DNA from 4 places in the Actinoplanes sp. URMC 104 genome. Region 1 is predicted to be linked to each of the others. Evidence: riboswitches for the same ligand, from Rfam matches in the RefSeq annotation. Region 1 holds a riboswitch; each other region holds the start of a gene.

Region 1 (4,189 bases):
CGGCTGATCTCCAAGGTCACCGACATCCGGCAGCTCATCCCCTACATCCTGCGCATCTGGATGTACGGGTCCGCGGTGCTCTACCCGGTCACGTTCTTCCAGGAGCGGCTGCACGGCTGGCAGCTCACGCTGGTCGAGGCCAACCCGCTGCTGATCTTCATCGAGCTGATGCGGCACGCGCTGATGGAGGACGTCGAGCTCGCGGGGTCGGCGCCGATGCTCTGGGCCGGCGCGCTGATCTGGACCGCGCTCGTCGGCTTCGGCGGTTACGTGTACTTCTGGCGCGGAGAGAAGGGCTACGGCCGTGGCTGACCAGCGGGAACCGACCGTCATCGCGGACAACGCGCACATCGTCTACCGCATCTACGGCTCGGTGGCGCCGGGCGCGAACACGCCGCTGGCCAGCTTCAAGCGCATCATCACGGGCAAGAAGAGCGCGGCCGTCCGCGAGGTGCACGCGGTCAAGGGCGTCAGCTTCGTGGCCTACAAGGGCGAGGCGATCGGCCTGATCGGCACCAACGGCTCCGGCAAGTCGACGCTGCTGCGGGCGATCGCCGGCCTGCTGCCGGTGGAGCGCGGCGGCGGCATCTACGCGGCCGGCCAGCCGTCACTCCTGGGAGTGAACGCGGCGCTGATGAACGACCTCTCCGGCGAGCGCAACGTCGAGCTGGGCTGCCTCGCGATGGGCATGTCGCCCGCCGACGTCAAGGCGCAGACGGCCGACATCATCGAGTTCTCCGGCATCAACGACCGCGGCGACTTCAGCTCGCTGCCGATGAAGACGTACTCGTCCGGCATGTCGGCGCGGCTGCGGTTCTCGATCGCCGCGGCGAAGAAGCACGACGTGCTGCTGATCGACGAGGCGCTGGCCACCGGCGACGCGAAATTCCGCAAGCGCAGCGAGCAGCGGGTGCGCGACCTGCGCAAGGAGGCCGGCACGGTGTTCCTGGTCAGCCACAGCGAGCAGTCGATCCGGGACACCTGCGAGCGCACCATCTGGCTCGAGTCCGGCGTGATCCGCGCGGACGGCCCCACCGACGACGTGATGAAGGAGTACGAGACCTACGTCAACAAGTAAGCCTCGTACCCCCTCGCGAGGTCAGCGCACTGATAAATGCACGTGGTTGGTGTGGTCGCTGGACGGGTCGCCGTTGCCGCGGGAGTACGCCTTCCAGCCGCTCGAGGGCAGCCAGATGCGTTTGAACCAGATGACGTAGAGCACGCCCAGCCGGTCCGAGTTGTTGATGAAGTAGTTGGCCAGGTTGGTCCCGTACGTCTTGTCACCACCCGACGCGACGCCGCCGAACCCCTTCTTCTCGGCGGCGAAGTCGCACGCCTGGCCCTTGGGGTGCTCGCCGCTGTTCTGCTCGCGGAAACATGCGACATAGCGGGTGAAGCCCGCCTTCTGCGCCTGCTTGAGAGCGTGCAGCGTGCGCGGGGTCAGGCAGCCGCTGGTGGTGGGGTCGTCCTCGGTGCAGCCCTCGTCCCGCAGCGAGCCGTCCGAGCTGCGCGGCGCCGGAGTGGCCTTGGCCTGCGAGCCGCCGCCGCTCGATCCGCCGCTGGACCCGCCGCTCGTGCCGCCGCCGGGCGGATCGGCGTCCTCGCCGGTGTTGGCGGCCTTGAGCGCGGCCTCGGCCTGCACCTTGCGCTTGGCCATCAGGTTGACCTGCTTGAGCTGGTTGCGCACCTCGGCGTCGATGGCCAGTTTCGCGCGCTGCTGCCCGTCGCGGGTCGCCTTGAGCGCGGCCAGCGCCGCGTTCTCCTTGACCGCGACGGTCTCGAGCGTCTGGGCGCGGTCGAGGAAGTCGCCGGAGGAGCTCGCCTGCAGCAGGGCGCTCATCGGTCCCAGCCGGCCGGTCCGGTAGGACTGCTGGATGATGTCGTCGATCGCCGCCTGTTTCGGGCCCACCTGGCCCTCGAGCTCCTTGAGCCGGGCGGCCAGCTGGGACTGCCGCGTGCGCGACCGGGCCAGCGCCTCCTTGGCCTCGACGTAGCCCCGGGAGGCCGCCTCGAGCTGCTGGATCAGGGTTCTGGGTGCGCCCTCGCCGTCGTCGCCGCTGTCGCCGGGCGCCGCGGCGGCCGGACCGGCCACCGCCAGAGTCAGCCCGGAGATGGCGACGAGGAGCGCGAGCAGTGCCGCCGAACGTCGGCGGACAGTGTTATGCCGCACAACCTTTCCTTCCGTCGGCCGCCGACCGAGTTAGCTGACGGGTTCGGGACGGAAGTGATCCCTACCGCGCGAGCGCGGATTCACCCCGGAAAAACGGTTGGTTCCCCGGCTCGCCCGCGGGCGATTAGGCGGCGGTCCCCTGGGGGTGGAGACCGCCCCCGACCATACCGACTCCATCGAATGATCGACAGTTATCGCACGCACCGCAATTCGCCCGCGACGGCACGTGACGGCAATTACGGAATGTGTCGGAGTGACTACGAAATAGCCATTCCTGAAGACTGAAGCGGCGCAAAGTCTCGGGTAAACTGGCCGCCGGTTCTGCCACGGAGGCACCGCCCCCGAGGTGCCGGCAGGCCACCGCCCAATCGCCGCGAGGCGAGCCGGGGAACCAGGTCAGTGGGGTGCATCCGCGCGAGCGGTAGGGATCGCTTCCGTCCCGAACCCGTCAGCTAACCCGGTCGGCGGTTTACCGGAAGGAACTGCATTGACCGTACGACCCCGCCGGTGGCTGACACTTGCCCTGGCGCCGCTCGTGGCCTTGTCTTTCCTGGCCGCACCCGCTTCCCCGGCGAGCGCCGAGCCGGGTGGCAGCACCTCGACGAGCCCCGACGAGTCGGGCGGATCGGTCGGCAAGAACAACGCCACCCTGGACGACGTGCTCGAGTCGTCGAACCGTCGCTTCGTCGCCGCCAAGGCCGCGGTGACGAAATCCACGGCGGCGCAGAAAAGACTGGCCGCCGAGATCAAGACCGCGGAGGCGCGGCGCCTGGCGCTGCTGCCCGAGGTCAACGCGATCGCCGGCCAGCAGTACCGCACCGGCCACCTCGGCGCCGCCGGCTTCCTGCTCGGCAGCCAGAACTCCGACGACTTCCTCGCCAAGGCGGTCTCGCTCGAAGAGATCAACGCCATGCAGGACCGCAAGCTGGCCGAGCTCAACAAGGCGATCGACGACGTCAACAAGGCCAAGGCCGCGCTCGACGCCGAGGTGCGCAAGCAGCAGACCAACCTCGTCGCGATGAAGAAGCAGAAGGACGCGGCCGACGACGCGCTCGCGCTGGTCGGCGGCGAGAGCCTCACGCACGGCCTGGTGCTGGCGAACTCGCCCAAGGCCGCCCCGGCGCCGCGCAACTCCGACGGCGGGTTCTCCCCCGAGAGCTGCAACGTCGAGGACCCGACGACCAACGGCTGCATCACCGCGCGGACGTTCCACATGTACAAAGAGGTGAAGAAGGCCGGCTTCGACCGGTTCGTGGGCTGTCACCGCGACGGCGGGCCGTTCGAGCATCCCAAGGGCCGCGCCTGCGACTGGTCGCTGCAGGACAAGGGCTTCGCGGTCGCGCACAACGAGGACATGCGCCGCTACGGCAACAACCTCATGGCGTTCCTGGTGCGCAACGCCGACCGGCTCGGCATCTACTACGTGATCTGGTACAAGCAGATCTGGTTCCCCGCCAGCGGCTGGAAGACGTACCACGGGCCGAGCGCGCACACCGACCACGTGCACGTGTCGCTGCTCTGACCGCCCCGCACACACACGAAAGGGCCCCGGGAGATCCCGGGGCCCTTTTCCGTCGTCGGACGTCAGCTCGTCGCCCGCCGCACCGGCGCGCGACCGGCCGGCTGCTGCGGCGCCGGGCCGACCGGGTGCGGCGGCGGGATCGGCACGACGACCGGCTTGACCTGGGTCACCTCGATCTCCTTGCCGTGGTGCACCAGCGTCAGCCGGGCCGAGCCGCCGCCGTTGCGCAGCGAGTAGGTGACCTCGTCGGGCGTCACGTTGACCCGCAGCCGCAGCCCGCGCCAGAGCAGCGAGAACTCCATGTTGTTGATGCGGCTGGGCAGGCGTGGCGCGAACGACAGCTGGCCGTTGAAGTCGCGCATGCCGCCGAGCCCGGCGACCAGCGAGATCCAGGTGCCGGCCAGCGACGCGATGTGCAGGCCGTCCCGCGAGTTCTGGTGCAGGTCGTGCAGGTCCATCAGCGCGGCCTCGCCCAGGTAGTCGTGGGCCAGCTCGAG
Region 2 (4,189 bases), 230 kb from region 1:
GGCGGGGTGAGACCTACGCCGGGCGCTCTCGCCAGCAGCGGTCCAGCGAGCGGCGCGACCGGATCGTGGCGGCCGCGGTGCACCTGTTCGGCACGCGCGACTACGAGGACGTCACGGTGGCCGACGTGTGCGCCGCCGCGAAGGTGTCCAAAAGGTACTTCTACGAGCATTTCGACGATCGGGCCGATCTGCTGCTGAAGGTCAACCGCGAACAGAACGAGTGGCTGCTGAGCGGCATCGCGGCGGCCGTGCCGGAGCAGCCGGCGAACCTGGCCGAGGTGTTCGGCCCGGCGCTTCACGCGCTGGTCGGCATGCTGCGCAGCCACCCCGAGAGCGCCCGCGTGATCTACGTGAACGCGCCGCGCATGGAGACCCGCCGCCGCGGGGTGCTGCGCGAGGACGCCCAGTTCGTGGCGAAGGTGCTGCGGCGCGCGACCGGAGAGCCCAAGGACCGGCTGGCGTACGACCGGACGCTGCTCGCCCTCGTGGCGGGCCTCAGCGAAGTGATCATCCACTGGATCTCGCAGGACATGCCCGGCGACCCCGACCAGCTCGCCGAGCACCTGACCGGCATCGCCCTGGCCCTGGTCGGCAGCGCCACGTCGCTCTGACGGTCCCTACGCCGGCGCGGCCGTGATCTCCATGCCGGCGGCGCGCAGCCGGGTGACCAGCGCGTCGCCGAGGGCGGTGGCCGGGGTCAGCACACCGCCGTCCGAGGGTGGGAGCGCCTCCCGGTCGTACACCAGGGCAAGCGCCGACTCCGCGAGCATGACCGCCGTGGCCGCGTAGCCGGGATCGCCGTTCGCCCGGAAGCGGGCCGTGTAGCGCGCGCCGGTCGTCGTGGTGGTGAAGAAGTCGCACGTGAAGTGGCCGTCGCGCTGGACCCGCTCGTCCGGCCCGCTGCCCGGCTTGGGCAGCACGCGGTCGAGCACGAACCGCGTCGGCGGCAGCATCATGCCCGCGACCAGCGCGCCGAGGCCCAGCCGCACGCCGTTGGCGAGCAGCGGCGAGAGCGGGGACGCGCCGACGCTCATCAGCTCGCGGTAGCGGAAGCGGCGGCCGTACCGCCAGTCGCGCAGGGCGTTGCTGCGGCGCACCACGCGGGTGTTGTAGGAGGCCATGAAGAACGGCGCGAGGGTGCCGCGCAGGCGGGGATGGACGTCGGCGCCCCGGACGGTGGCCACGTCGCCCTGGCGGCCCAGGTCGGGTTCGGCGGCGCGGTCGGGGCTCAGCGAGTACGGCCCGGCGGCGATCCGCCGCAGCCGGCGATCGTCGCGCACCACGTCCAGCTGGGTGCGCAACGTGTCGACCGTGCCCCCGCTGACGCCGCCGCGCAGGCTGGTCACGACCATGGTGGTGTCGGTGAGCTCGCCGGCGCCGTCGGCCGCGACCCGCTGAGCGAGGACGTGGACGCCGAGGTCGGACGGAACGGAGTCGAACCCGCAGGAGTGCACGATGCGGGCGCCCGTGCGGCGTGCGATCTCGTGGTTGCCGTCGATGCTCTCGCGGGCGAACACCACCTCGCCGGTCAGGTCGACGTAGTCGGTGCCCGCCTCGGCGCACGCGCGCGCCAGCTGCTTGCCGTACCGCAGGTAGGGACCGACGGTGGTGATCACGACCCGGGCCGAGGCAGCCAGCCGGGACAGCGCCTCGCCGTCGGCGGCGTCGGCCACGACGGTCGGCCAGTCGACGCCGAGCTGCCCCCGGACGTCGGCCAGCCGCTGCCCGGAACGGCCGGCCAGGGCCACGCGCGTGCCCGCCGGCGCGTGCTCGGCGAGGTAGCGCGCGGTGATGACGCCGACGAACCCGGTGGCCCCGTAGACGACGATATCGTGCTCGCGGACGCGGTCGCTCATGGTTGTGGATTTTGCATCAGCGCCTCATAAACCGCTCGCCACAGCTAGTCTCAGACCCATTGATCCCGTACGAATCGGCCGGTGCCGGGCTCCTCGAGGCCCCGCCGGCCCTGTCCGCGAAGAGCGCGGACCCCGCGGGCGGAACGCCTAATCCTGCCGCCGCCCGGCGGGACTCACACCCACGGCATGGAGCGGGGGACCCACGTTCCTCGGCGCGCCCGCGCGCCTCGGGGTGAAGCCGCACGTACGCGGCCGGGCACCTCAGCCCGAACCCGACAGCTCACCTCGCAGGCGTGGAGGGCAACCTGTCATGGCACGAGTCTGCAATCCTGCCCGCGTCGCGCTGGTTCTGGCCGCGGCGGGCCTCACCGCACTGGCCGCACCGGTCGTCACACCGGCCGCCGCGGCGCCGTCGCCCGCCTCCGACGTCAACTGGGACGCCATCGCGCACTGCGAGTCGGGCGGCAACTGGAGCATCAACACGGGCAACGGCTACTACGGCGGCCTGCAGTTCAGCCGCAGCACCTGGCGGGCGTACGGCGGTTCGCGGTTCGCCGGCACCGCCGACCAGGCCAGCCGCGACGAACAGATCCTCGTCGCCGAGCGCGTCCGGCGCGGCCAGGGGCTGGGCGCCTGGCCCTCCTGCGGCCGGCGCGCCGGGTCGGCCAAGCAGTACCGGACCGTCAGCGCCGGCAGCTCGGCGCGCTATCACGTCGTCCGCGCCGGGGAGACGCTGGCGACTATCGCGGCGCAGACCGGGGTGGCGGGCGGCTGGCGTACGCTGCACCGCCTCAACGCCGGCGTGCTGTCCGATCCGGACCGCATCTATCCGGGGCAGCGGCTCGCGCTGTCGGGCCCGGTGCAAACCAGGTCGTCGGACTGAGGCGGATCGGCTAGCGTCTCGCGCATGACTCTGCGGGAGAGGCTGCGCACGGCACTGCCGGCGGCCATGAAGGCCGGGGACCGGGCCGCGGTCTCGGCCCTGCGGGCGACGCTCGCCGCCATCGACAACGCCGAGGCGGTGGCGCCGGCCGACGGCGGACGGGGACTCGCGATCGAGGAGGCGCCCGTCGGCGCGGGCGCGACCGAGGTGGCCCGCCGGGTGCTCACCGAGGACGACGTGGCCCGCATCGTCCGCGCCGAGGCGGACGAGCGGGAGCAGGCGGCCGCCGACTACCGGGCGCTCGGCCGTGCCGAGCACGCGCAGCGGCTGGAGGCCGAGGCGGCGACGTTGCGCGGCCACCTGGCCTAGCTCTAAAACTGCCAGAGGTTGTTAACACTTCGGGTCTCCGATCGTTGGAGACTTATGCCCCCGTCGATGGACCAGAAGCTGGACCGTCAGGCACAGCATCGCCTGGCGGTTCTGCGGCACGTTGAAGAAGTCACCGGCAACGTCGCCCGCACCTGCCGCTACTACGGCATCAGCCGGCCGACCTACTACAAATGGCTGCGCCGCTACCAGGACGAAGGCCTCACCGGCCTGCGCGATCGCTCGAGCGCCCCGCACCACTGCCCGACCGCGACGCATGCCGACATCGTCAACAAGATCGTCTACCTGCGGCAGAACTATCACTTCGGCCCGGTGAAGATCCAGATGTATCTCAAGCGATACCACGACATCACGATCACCAGCTCGGCGATCTACAACATCCTGGTCCGCCTCGGCCTCAACCGGCTGCCCGCCTCGCAGCGCTACACCAGCCGCGAGAAACGCTGGAAACGTTACGAGAAACCACTTCCCGGCAACCGGCTCCAGATCGACGTCAAGTTCATCGAGCCGATCGGCCTGCCCGCCGACCCCGCGGCCGGCACAGCGCCGGTATCAGGCCGGCTACCCAAGCAACGCCGCCGTGCCAGGTACTACCAGTTCACCGCGATCGACGACTGCACCCGGCTGCGCGTGCTGCGCATCTACCCGCGATGCGATCAGAAGACCGCCATCCAGTTCCTCGACTACGTGCTGCAACGCCTGCCGTTTCGGGTGGAGGTCATCCAGACCGACAACGGTGCCGAGTTCCAGACCCAGTTCCACTGGCACGTGCTCGACCAAGGCATCGCCCACACCTACATCAAACCCGCATCGCCGCACCTCAACGGCAAGGTCGAACGGTCCCACCGCATCGACGCCGAAGAGTTCTACCGCATGCTCGAAGGCGTCGTCATCGACGACACCGGCGTCTTCAACGACAAGCTGCGCGAATGGGAGGATTACTACAACTACCACCGCCCACACGGCGCCCTGGACGGCCAGACACCCTACGAACGACTTAAGCAAAAGAGTCAGACCCAGGTGTAAACCGACTCTGGCAGATGCACACCTAGCGGCTCACGCC
Region 3 (4,189 bases), on a different contig from region 1:
GCCGCTTCTTGACCTCCTGCATGCCGCCCACGTCGGCCAGCGTGATCGTCGACTTCTCAACGTCGAAGGTGCGGTCCTCGTGGCCCCGCACGGGCTCGCGTTCGTGCGAGAACCGCGGCGGCACGACGTCGCCGAACTCCTGCTCCATCGCATCCCAGTCAACGCCGCCCGGGGAGGAGGGGGGAATCGGGGAGGAGGGCGGCGGGGCGGAAGGGGAAGGGGGCGGCGGCGAGGAAGGAGATGGCGTGGGCGAAGGCGGCGGCGAGGAAGGGGGCAGCGGGGAGGAGGGCGGCGAGGAAGGGGATGGGGAGGCGGAAGGCGGGGGGAACGGCGGGACGGAAGAGGGAGGCGGCGCGGAGAAAGGACCGGCAGCGGGAGGCAGCGCGGAAGGAGGACCGGCGGCCGGAGGGGTGGCGAGGGCGGAGGACATCAGCTTCTGGGCGGTCCCGTTGGCGGGCTCGCGGGCGAGCACCTGAGCGGCGTGGCCGATCGCCTCTGCGCCGCGGCCCGCGGCGAGCAGCAGCTCGGCCAGGTGCAGGCGCAAGGGGAGGTCGTCGGGGCGGGCCTCGACGGCCGCGGTGAGGCTGTCGATCAGCGGCGAGTCGCTCATGACAGGGCATTATGCCCGCGCCCGGTAGGAGGACCGAAGGCCGCCGGGAAGAGCAGAGGCCGCCGACAAGAACGAGGGCCGCCGGGAGAGCTGGAGGCTGCCGGGAAGCACGAAGGCCGCCGGAGCGTACGCCTCGGCGGCCTTCGGGGGTGGAGCGGCGGATCGTCAGCCCGGTCGTCGGTAGCCGGCGATCGGGTTGCCGTCGATCTTGGCCATCCGTACGTGGTCGCCGGTGTGCGGCGCGTGCACCACCATGCCGCCGCCGATGTAGATGGCGACGTGGTGCAGGCTTCCGGGGAAGTAGAACACCAGGTCACCGGGCTGCAACTCGTCGGCTGACACCGGCCTGCCCTGGTTCCACTGGTCCTTCGTGTAGTGGTCCAGGTGCACGCCGACGCTGCCCCACGCCTCCTGGGTGAGACCGGAGCAGTCGTACGAGCTGGGGCCGGCCGCACCGAAGACGTAAGGCTTGCCGATCAGGTCGCACGCCTTCTGCGCCGCCCGGCCGCCCTTGTCGTTGGTGTAGTCGACGGGGCACGGGCCGAGCCGCAGCGGGCCGTCGTCGGCGTTCACCGAGCCGTACGCCTGGATGCGCAGCTTCTGCAGCGACGTGATCTTGGTCTCGATCGCCTTCTTGCGCTTCGCCAGGTCGACGTCGCGCGCGGCGATCGACTTGGTGACCACGTCGAGGTCGGCCTTGGTCGCCGCGAGCTTGTCGCGCAGCGCGGCCACGTCGGCGATCTGTTCCTGCTGGCCGCGGGCGAGCTGGTCGAGGTACATCAGCTTGTCGGTCAGCCCGGTCGGCGTGCCGCTGATGACCATGGCGTTGAGCGCGTTGGGCGCGCCCTGCTTGTACGCGTCGACGGCGAGCCCGCGTACCTGCTGCATCGCGACGTCCACCTGCACCTGGAGCGGTGTCAGCTGGGCGGCGAGCTTCTTCTGCTGGGCGCGGTTCTTGAGCAGCTTGCCGTGCACGTCGTTGTACTGCTCGATGACCGGTTCGAGCTGGTTCCACTGCTTGTCGATCTGCTCCTCGACGGACGAGGGCGAGGGTGTTGCCTGCGCGACGGCGGGTCCGGAGAAGATGATCCCGACCGCGGCTGCGGCGCAGACGAGGCTGCGCACTACTGCGGCGCGACGCACGTGGGTGGGTTGTCCTTTCTTCCCTCGTGCCGCCGACCGGGTTAGCTGACGGGTTCGGACGGGAAGCGCGCCCGGCCGCGGGCATACCGCGGCTTCACCCCAACTGCTCGGGTCCCCGGCTCGCCGTTGCCGGCGATTGGGCGGTGATCCGCCAGATCGACCGGGTGGACGATGGGGGCTGGGCGGACCGGACAACACCGTACTCCCCATCTAGAGCCGAACTGAAGGCGCTCCGGAGGGAAAACTGTATGCGCTCTTACATATACGCATAGTCACTAGAGCGGCCAGGCTTCGAGCGCGCGGTCGAGCCAGGGCAGCACCAGGATCACGGTGGGTAACACCAACAGGCCGACCGCGGCGGCCCCCGCGGCGACGGTGAGAGCGACGGACGGATGGTGCGACGCGGCCAGCCGTTCGAGCCGCCGGTGGCGCGCCTCACCGGTGCCGCCGGGTGCCACGTCCTCCGCGAGGGGCACCGCGTCGGTCAGCCGCTCCAGCGCGGCCCGCAGCGGCTCCGCCCCGACCCGGCGCCGGGCGGCGTCGTCGGCGACCATCTCGAGCAGCAGGTTGACGGCGTCGAGCGGCAGCCGGCTGCGCAGCGGCCGCGGCACCGCGCGGTAGAACGCGGTGAACGACTCCATCACCACGTCGTGCCGCTGTCGCAGGTGGGTCTGCTCGTGCGCGAGCACCGCGTCGATCTGCTCGCGGTCGAGCACCTCGAGCACGCCGTTGCTGAGCACCACCCGCGGCCGGCGGCCGGGCACGCAGTAGGCCAGCGGCAGCGCCCCGTCGAGCACCCGCAGGTTTCCCGGGCCCAGCTCGCGGTGCTGCTCCGCGCGGTCGAGCAGGTCGACCAGCATGCGGTGCCGGGCCCGGCGGGCCCGCGACCGGCGGGTGACCCCGATCAGCGAGACCAGCAGCCGCAGGATGATCAGCGCGGCGACCGCGAGCGCGCCGATGAGCGCGGCCTCGGCGACCGGCTTGCCCGACCCGGCGGCGCGGGTGACCTCCTCGGGCGCGGCGAGCACGACGCCGAGGGCGGCCAGCACGGCGGTCAGCGTGATCGACTGCCAGAGCACGACAGCGGCGGCCGGGGCCCGGTCGGGCCAGCGCGCGTTCGCCAGGACGCCCGGCACGACCAGCGAGAGGGTCAGGCCGAGCGCGCCCAGCAGGAGCGCGGTCATCCGTGGCGTCTGGCGGCTTCGATGGCGGCCTTGAGGGCCTCCGGCGGGAGCTGCCCGACGAAGTACGCGAGGGCGGCGTCCTGGTTGTCGCTGGCGGTCAGCGCGTCGAGCATGACCGAGGCGGTCATCTCCTCGCGGGTCTGCGCCGGGGCGTACCGGTAGGCGCGGTCCGCCTTCTGCTGCGTGACCACGCCCTTCTTCGCCAAGCGGTCGAGCACGGTCATCACCGTCGTGTAGGCCAGATCGCGCTGACGGCTCAGGCGCTCGTGCACCTGCCGCACGGTGAGCGGCTCACCGGCGTCCCACAACTGCGTCATGACCTCGCGTTCCAGGTCCCCGAGAGCCATGTGACCGAGCATACCGCCTCTACTGCGCCGCGTCGTACTACGAGGCGTAGTATCTACTACGAGACGTCGTAGAGGGGGCTCCCATGGACGTTCTGGACCTGACCCGGCTGCAGTTCGCGGTCGTGACGATCTACCACTACTTCTTCGTGCCGCTGTCGATCAGCCTGGCCGCGACCGCCGCCGGCCTGCAGCTCGCGTGGCTGCGCACCAGGCGCGAGCACTTCCTGCACCTGACGAAGTTCGTCGGCAAGCTGCTGATCGTCACGTTCGCGGTCGGCGTGGTCACCGGACTCGTCCAGGAGTTCCAGTTCGGGCTCGGCTGGAGCGCCTTCGCGAACTTCTACGGCGACGTCTTCGGGCCCACGCTGGCGATCGAGGGCATGCTGGCGTTCTTTCTCGAGGCGACGTTCCTGGCGCTCTGGTACTTCGGCTGGGACCGGCTGCCCCGCGCGATCCACACCGCGTGCATCGTGATCGTCGCCGTGGGCACGCTGCTGTCGGCGTTCATCATCCTGGCGGCCAACTCCTTCATGCAGAACCCCGTCGCGTACGCCCTGGACCCGGACACCGGCCGGGCCCGGCTCACCTCGTTCGCCGACCTGCTGCTCAACAAGGTCAACCTGGCGGCGTTCCCGCACACCATCGCGGGCGCGGTCATGGTGGGCGGCGCGCTGCTGCTGGCGCTCGGCGTCTGGCGGCTCGCGGCCGACCCGGCGTACCGCGTCCTGGCCCGTCTCGGCGCCTGGCTCACGCTGGCCGGCGGCGCGGCGACGGCGCTCACCGGCGACCACCTCGGCAAGGTCATCACCCAGGTGCAGCCGATGAAGATGGCCGCGGCCGAGGCGCTCTACCACTCCACGACCGGCGCGCCGTTCGCGGTCTTCGCCACCGGGGCGCCGCTGCCC
Region 4 (4,189 bases), on a different contig from region 1:
CGGGCCGCCTTGTTCGTGACCGGCGCCTCGCGCAGCTGGCCGGCGATGCGCTGGAACTCCGGCATCGGGAACACGTACAAGCAGCGTTCCTGCCCCTTGGTGATCACGACACCTCCCGCCAGCTCATCACGGAACTTCGCCGGAAGGATCAGCCGCCCCTTGTCGTCGAGGCGCGGGGTGTGCGTGCCGAGGAACATCGGCCCTCACCCCCTGCCCTTGGCGGTTCGCGGTCCGCCTGTCAACTCGGGCCGGCAGGTCCCTCAGGTCAGTTCGACTCTCGGCCCTGCCACTGCGCTCCACTCTACTCCACTTCCCTCCACCCGCAAGCCGATTGGACGGGTTCGCGAACCCGCTTCACAGAAGAAACCGCAGCTCAACGACGTGGATGGGAAGTGGAGGGGAAGAGCATGATCAACCCCGTCCGGTTTCCGACATCCTGCCGTCCCCCTCGGAGAGAACCGGCACGAACACGCCCAAACCTCCCACCGACGGATGGTGTCAACCCCCGCGCGGGAGGAAAGTGGAGGGCCGCGTGGAGGGTTGTGGAGGATCACGGAGACGCTCGTGGAGGATCACGGGGACCGCTCGTCGAGGATCACGGAGACCGCTCGTCGAGGATCACGAGAAGCGTGAGCCGGGGCGCGGCTCGACCCTGCAAGCAGAGCCGGCCTCAGCACGGCCGGCGTTACGGGGTCCCGCCCCGGAAGCGAGCGGGCCGCTCGAAGGCGCCGGCGCGCTCGCGGACGGTGCGACCGTCCGCGGGAGACGACAGTGGGGCGCGACCGAACCGGTCGCGCCCCACTGAGTCGGTGATGCAAGCCGCCGTCAGGCCAGGCGACGCACCACGTAGTTCGAGCCGATCATCTTGCGCTTCGAGACCCGCGCACCGGTGTGCGGGGAGTCGTACATGTAGCCGCTGCCGGCGTAGATGCCGGCGTGGTACCCGTACGAGCCGTTGCGGAAGATGATGAGGTCGCCGACCTGCTTGTTGGACTTGGCGACCGACTTGCCGTAGTTCTGCTGCGAGTTGGCCTTGTGCGGCAGCTTCTTGCCGACGGCCTTGCGGTAGACCCACAGCGTGTAACCCGAGCAGTCGAAGCGGGACGGGCCGGCCGCGCCGAACTTGTAGAGCGACCCGACGTGCTTCTTGGCCTCGTTGATGATCTTCGCCCGGGCGGGCGACGACTTCGGCTTGACGACGACGTTGAACTGGCCGCCGCCGTTCGCCTTGTAGGTCGGCGTGCCCACGTAGTAGGCGCGCATCCGGCCGCTGGCGTGCGGCTCACCGGTCAGCGTGACGCTGCCCGACTTGCCGAGGCTCTTGGCCGTGAAGTTGACCCACTTGCCCTTGCGGAGCGCCTGGAGACGGACCGTCCCCGAGGTGACCACCTTGCCGTTGGTGGGGTTGATGAACTTGGCGGTCAGCTTGACCTTGCCGCCATAGGTCACCGTCCGCGTCGAGATCGACGAGCGGACCGAGGGCTTGATCTTGGCGCTGGCCGCAGCCTTGGCGACAGGAGCGGCGCTGGCGGCCGAGGGGGCCAGCAGCTGGCCTGCGCAGAGGCACAGACCCAGAGACAGTGCGATCACACCGGTGCCGGCCGTGCGGCGACCCCGGCTCGAACTGTGTTCGTGCACGGTAGAGATATCCCTCCGGCACGCCTGCGAGGTTAGCTGTCGGGTTCGGGCGGGAAGGTTGCCCGGCCACGCAAGCGCGGCTTCACCCCGAGGTTGCTCCGTGGTTCGCCACCGGAGCGGGTGGCGCGGAGCGGACCAGTAGTGGGTCCCCCGTCCCTGCCCCCGTATGCCTTTGTGGTTGGTGCGTGGTGCTCGGGTGGTCGCGTTGACCGGCCCGGGGCAGGGCTCGGCGTGAACCGGGTCTTCGCGAGTCGGCGAGCGGGTGCCGCCGGCCAGACCTTGCTACCTCAAATTTCGAAGCCGCGGGAGATCCGATTCGACTACTCAGCGTGTTTGGCATGAAGGACACTGTCCGATTTGCTACCGACCGGCGAGAAATGCCATGACGACAAGTAGTAGGAGAACTACAAATCGTAGAAGGTTACGCGTGAATCAGAACACATTATTGGCAGGAACCGAACGAGTGACCGAGGTCCCACATTCACTCTCCCGCAGTTTAAACCTCTTTCACCGGCCAAAATGTGCTCCGCCGAATCGTTGATCTCAATGCCCTTCCGTACGCGGCCGGACGGGCCGCCGGAACCGGGCTTGCGGCAACTCGACGTAACCTCCCGTTCCGGTACCCTCGTCTCCCGTGACGGACGGGAAGATGCCCCTGCGCGCCAAGGTCGCGACCTCAGTGTCCAAGACCGCGGCCGCGCTCTCGAGGGCCGCGGGACGCGGCGACGGCTCGGTCATCGGCGGGTGGATCGGCCTGAAGATCGACCCCGACCTGCTGGGCCACCTGGCGGCCGGCCGCGCGATCGCGCTGGTCTCCGGCACCAACGGCAAGACCACCACCACCCGGCTGGCGGCCGCCGCGCTCGGCGTGCTCGGCCCGGTGGCCACCAACTCCTTCGGCGCCAACATGCCCACCGGGCACACCTCGGCGCTGGCCAAGGCGGGCGCCACCCCGTTCGCGGTGCTCGAGGTCGACGAGCACTACCTGGCCCGGGTCATCGACGAGACCAGCCCCCGGGTGGTCGCGCTGCTCAACCTCTCGCGCGACCAGCTCGACCGGGCCAAGGAGGTCGCGATGATGGCGCAGATGTGGCGCACCGCGCTCGCCGGGCACCCCGACGTGGCCGTGGTCGCCAACGCCGACGACCCGATGGTGGTGTGGGCGGCCCGCGGCTCGCAGCACGTCACGTGGTTCAGCGCCGGGCAGCGCTGGACCGACGACTCATGGGTCTGCCCCGAGAGCGGCGACCCGATCGAGCGCGCCAACGGCGACTGGTGGTGCACCGGCTGCCCGCTGCGCCGGCCGCAGGCCCAGTGGCGCGTCGAGGAGGACGGCGTGGTCGACCCGCGCGGCGACTGGCACCTGGTGAAGCTGCAACTGCCCGGCACGGTCAACCTCGGCAACGCGGCGACCGCGCTGGCCGTGGCCGCCGCGTTCGGCGTACGCCCGATCGAGGCCCTTCCCCGGCTCGCGACGGTCGCCTCGGTGGCCGGCCGCTACGCCCAGGTCGACCGCGACGGGCGCAACATCCGCCTGCTGCTCGCGAAGAACCCGGCGAGCTGGCTCGAGGCGTTCGACATGGCCGAGCAGGCCCCGACGCTGCTCTCCATCAACGCCCGCGACCCCGACGGCTTCGACACCTCGTGGCTCTACGACGTCGACTTCTCGCCCCTGGGTGACCGGCCGGTGCTGATCACCGGCGACCGGGCGTACGACCTGGCCGTGCGCCTCGAGGTGAATGGAATCGCCTTCCGGCACGTGTTGAGTTTCGACGAGGCGGTCAGCACCGTGCCCATGGGCCGCCTCGAAGTGATCGCCAACTACACGGCGTTCCAGGACATCCGAGCGGAGTTGGACCGTGTCAACTGAAGCTTTGCGGATCGTCTGGATCTACCCTGACCTGCTCTCCACGTACGGCGACCGCGGCAACCTGCTGATCCTGGCCCGCCGCGCGGCGATCCGGGGCATCCCGGTGGAGACGTACGCGGTCCGGTCCGACCAGCCGATGCCCTCCACCGCCGACATCTACCTCATCGGCGGCGGCGAGGACGGCCCGCAGGCGCTCGCCGCCCAGCGGCTGATCGCCGACGGCGGCCTGCACCGGGCGGTCAACCAGGGCGCCGCGGTGCTGGCCATCTGCGCCGGTTACCAATTGTTCGGCCACTCGTTCTTCGCCAAGGGGGCCAAGTGCCCCGGCCTGGGCCTGCTCGACCTGCACTCCGACCGCGGCGAGACCCGCGCGGTCGGCGAGATCCGCGGCGACATCGACCCGCGGCTGGGCCTGCCCCCGCTGAGCGGTTTCGAGAACCACGGCGGTCGCACGCACCTGGGCCCCGGGGTCGCCCCGCTGGCGCGGGTGACTGCCGGAATTGGCAACGACGGTCAAACGGAGGGAGCATGGCACGGCAAGATCCTGGGAACCTACTCCCACGGGCCCGCGCTCGCTCGCAACCCAGCTATAGCCGATCTGCTACTGCGATGGGCGACCGGCGCGGATAGTCTTGCCCCGGTCGACGACACGTGGACCGACCGGCTGCGTGCCGAAAGGCT

The links. Region 1 has a riboswitch for cyclic di-AMP ahead of ACSNN8_RS15225 (coiled-coil domain-containing protein). Riboswitches for the same ligand answer to the same signal wherever they lie in the genome.
Region 2: it holds a riboswitch for cyclic di-AMP, as region 1 does, so the genes downstream of both, ACSNN8_RS16315 (transglycosylase family protein) here and ACSNN8_RS15225 (coiled-coil domain-containing protein) in region 1, are expected to answer to the same signal.
Region 3: it holds a riboswitch for cyclic di-AMP, as region 1 does, so the genes downstream of both, ACSNN8_RS22635 (NlpC/P60 family protein) here and ACSNN8_RS15225 (coiled-coil domain-containing protein) in region 1, are expected to answer to the same signal.
Region 4: it holds a riboswitch for cyclic di-AMP, as region 1 does, so the genes downstream of both, ACSNN8_RS36490 (C40 family peptidase) here and ACSNN8_RS15225 (coiled-coil domain-containing protein) in region 1, are expected to answer to the same signal.

Annotation. Positions count from the first base shown of each region.
Region 1 covers NZ_JBPQTO010000004.1:308,828-313,016, reverse strand. The annotation lists gene ACSNN8_RS15240 (ABC transporter permease) at 1-312, shown strand, start outside; gene ACSNN8_RS15235 (ABC transporter ATP-binding protein) at 305-1,078, shown strand; gene ACSNN8_RS15230 (coiled-coil domain-containing protein) at 1,100-2,170, opposite strand; cyclic di-AMP (ydaO/yuaA leader) riboswitch at 2,174-2,311, opposite strand; cyclic di-AMP (ydaO/yuaA leader) riboswitch at 2,522-2,654, shown strand; gene ACSNN8_RS15225 (coiled-coil domain-containing protein) at 2,658-3,692, shown strand; gene ACSNN8_RS15220 (glycoside hydrolase family 65 protein) at 3,755-4,189, opposite strand, start outside.
Region 2 covers NZ_JBPQTO010000004.1:539,772-543,960, reverse strand. The annotation lists gene ACSNN8_RS16325 (TetR/AcrR family transcriptional regulator) at 1-611, shown strand, start outside; gene ACSNN8_RS16320 (saccharopine dehydrogenase family protein) at 618-1,856, opposite strand; cyclic di-AMP (ydaO/yuaA leader) riboswitch at 2,023-2,165, shown strand; gene ACSNN8_RS16315 (transglycosylase family protein) at 2,167-2,739, shown strand; gene ACSNN8_RS16310 (hypothetical protein) at 2,764-3,108, shown strand; gene ACSNN8_RS16305 (IS481 family transposase) at 3,175-4,152, shown strand; gene ACSNN8_RS16300 (zinc-dependent alcohol dehydrogenase) at 4,175-4,189, opposite strand, start outside.
Region 3 covers NZ_JBPQTO010000007.1:208,376-212,564, forward strand. The annotation lists gene ACSNN8_RS22630 (ATP-binding protein) at 1-610, opposite strand, end outside; gene ACSNN8_RS22635 (NlpC/P60 family protein) at 776-1,753, opposite strand; cyclic di-AMP (ydaO/yuaA leader) riboswitch at 1,768-1,906, opposite strand; gene ACSNN8_RS22640 (M56 family metallopeptidase) at 2,029-2,937, opposite strand; gene ACSNN8_RS22645 (BlaI/MecI/CopY family transcriptional regulator) at 2,934-3,284, opposite strand; gene ACSNN8_RS22650 (cytochrome ubiquinol oxidase subunit I) at 3,368-4,189, shown strand, end outside.
Region 4 covers NZ_JBPQTO010000011.1:2,315,610-2,319,798, forward strand. The annotation lists gene mraZ (division/cell wall cluster transcriptional repressor MraZ) at 1-197, opposite strand, end outside; gene ACSNN8_RS36490 (C40 family peptidase) at 826-1,590, opposite strand; cyclic di-AMP (ydaO/yuaA leader) riboswitch at 1,645-1,781, opposite strand; gene ACSNN8_RS36495 (MurT ligase domain-containing protein) at 2,288-3,508, shown strand; gene ACSNN8_RS36500 (type 1 glutamine amidotransferase) at 3,498-4,189, shown strand, end outside.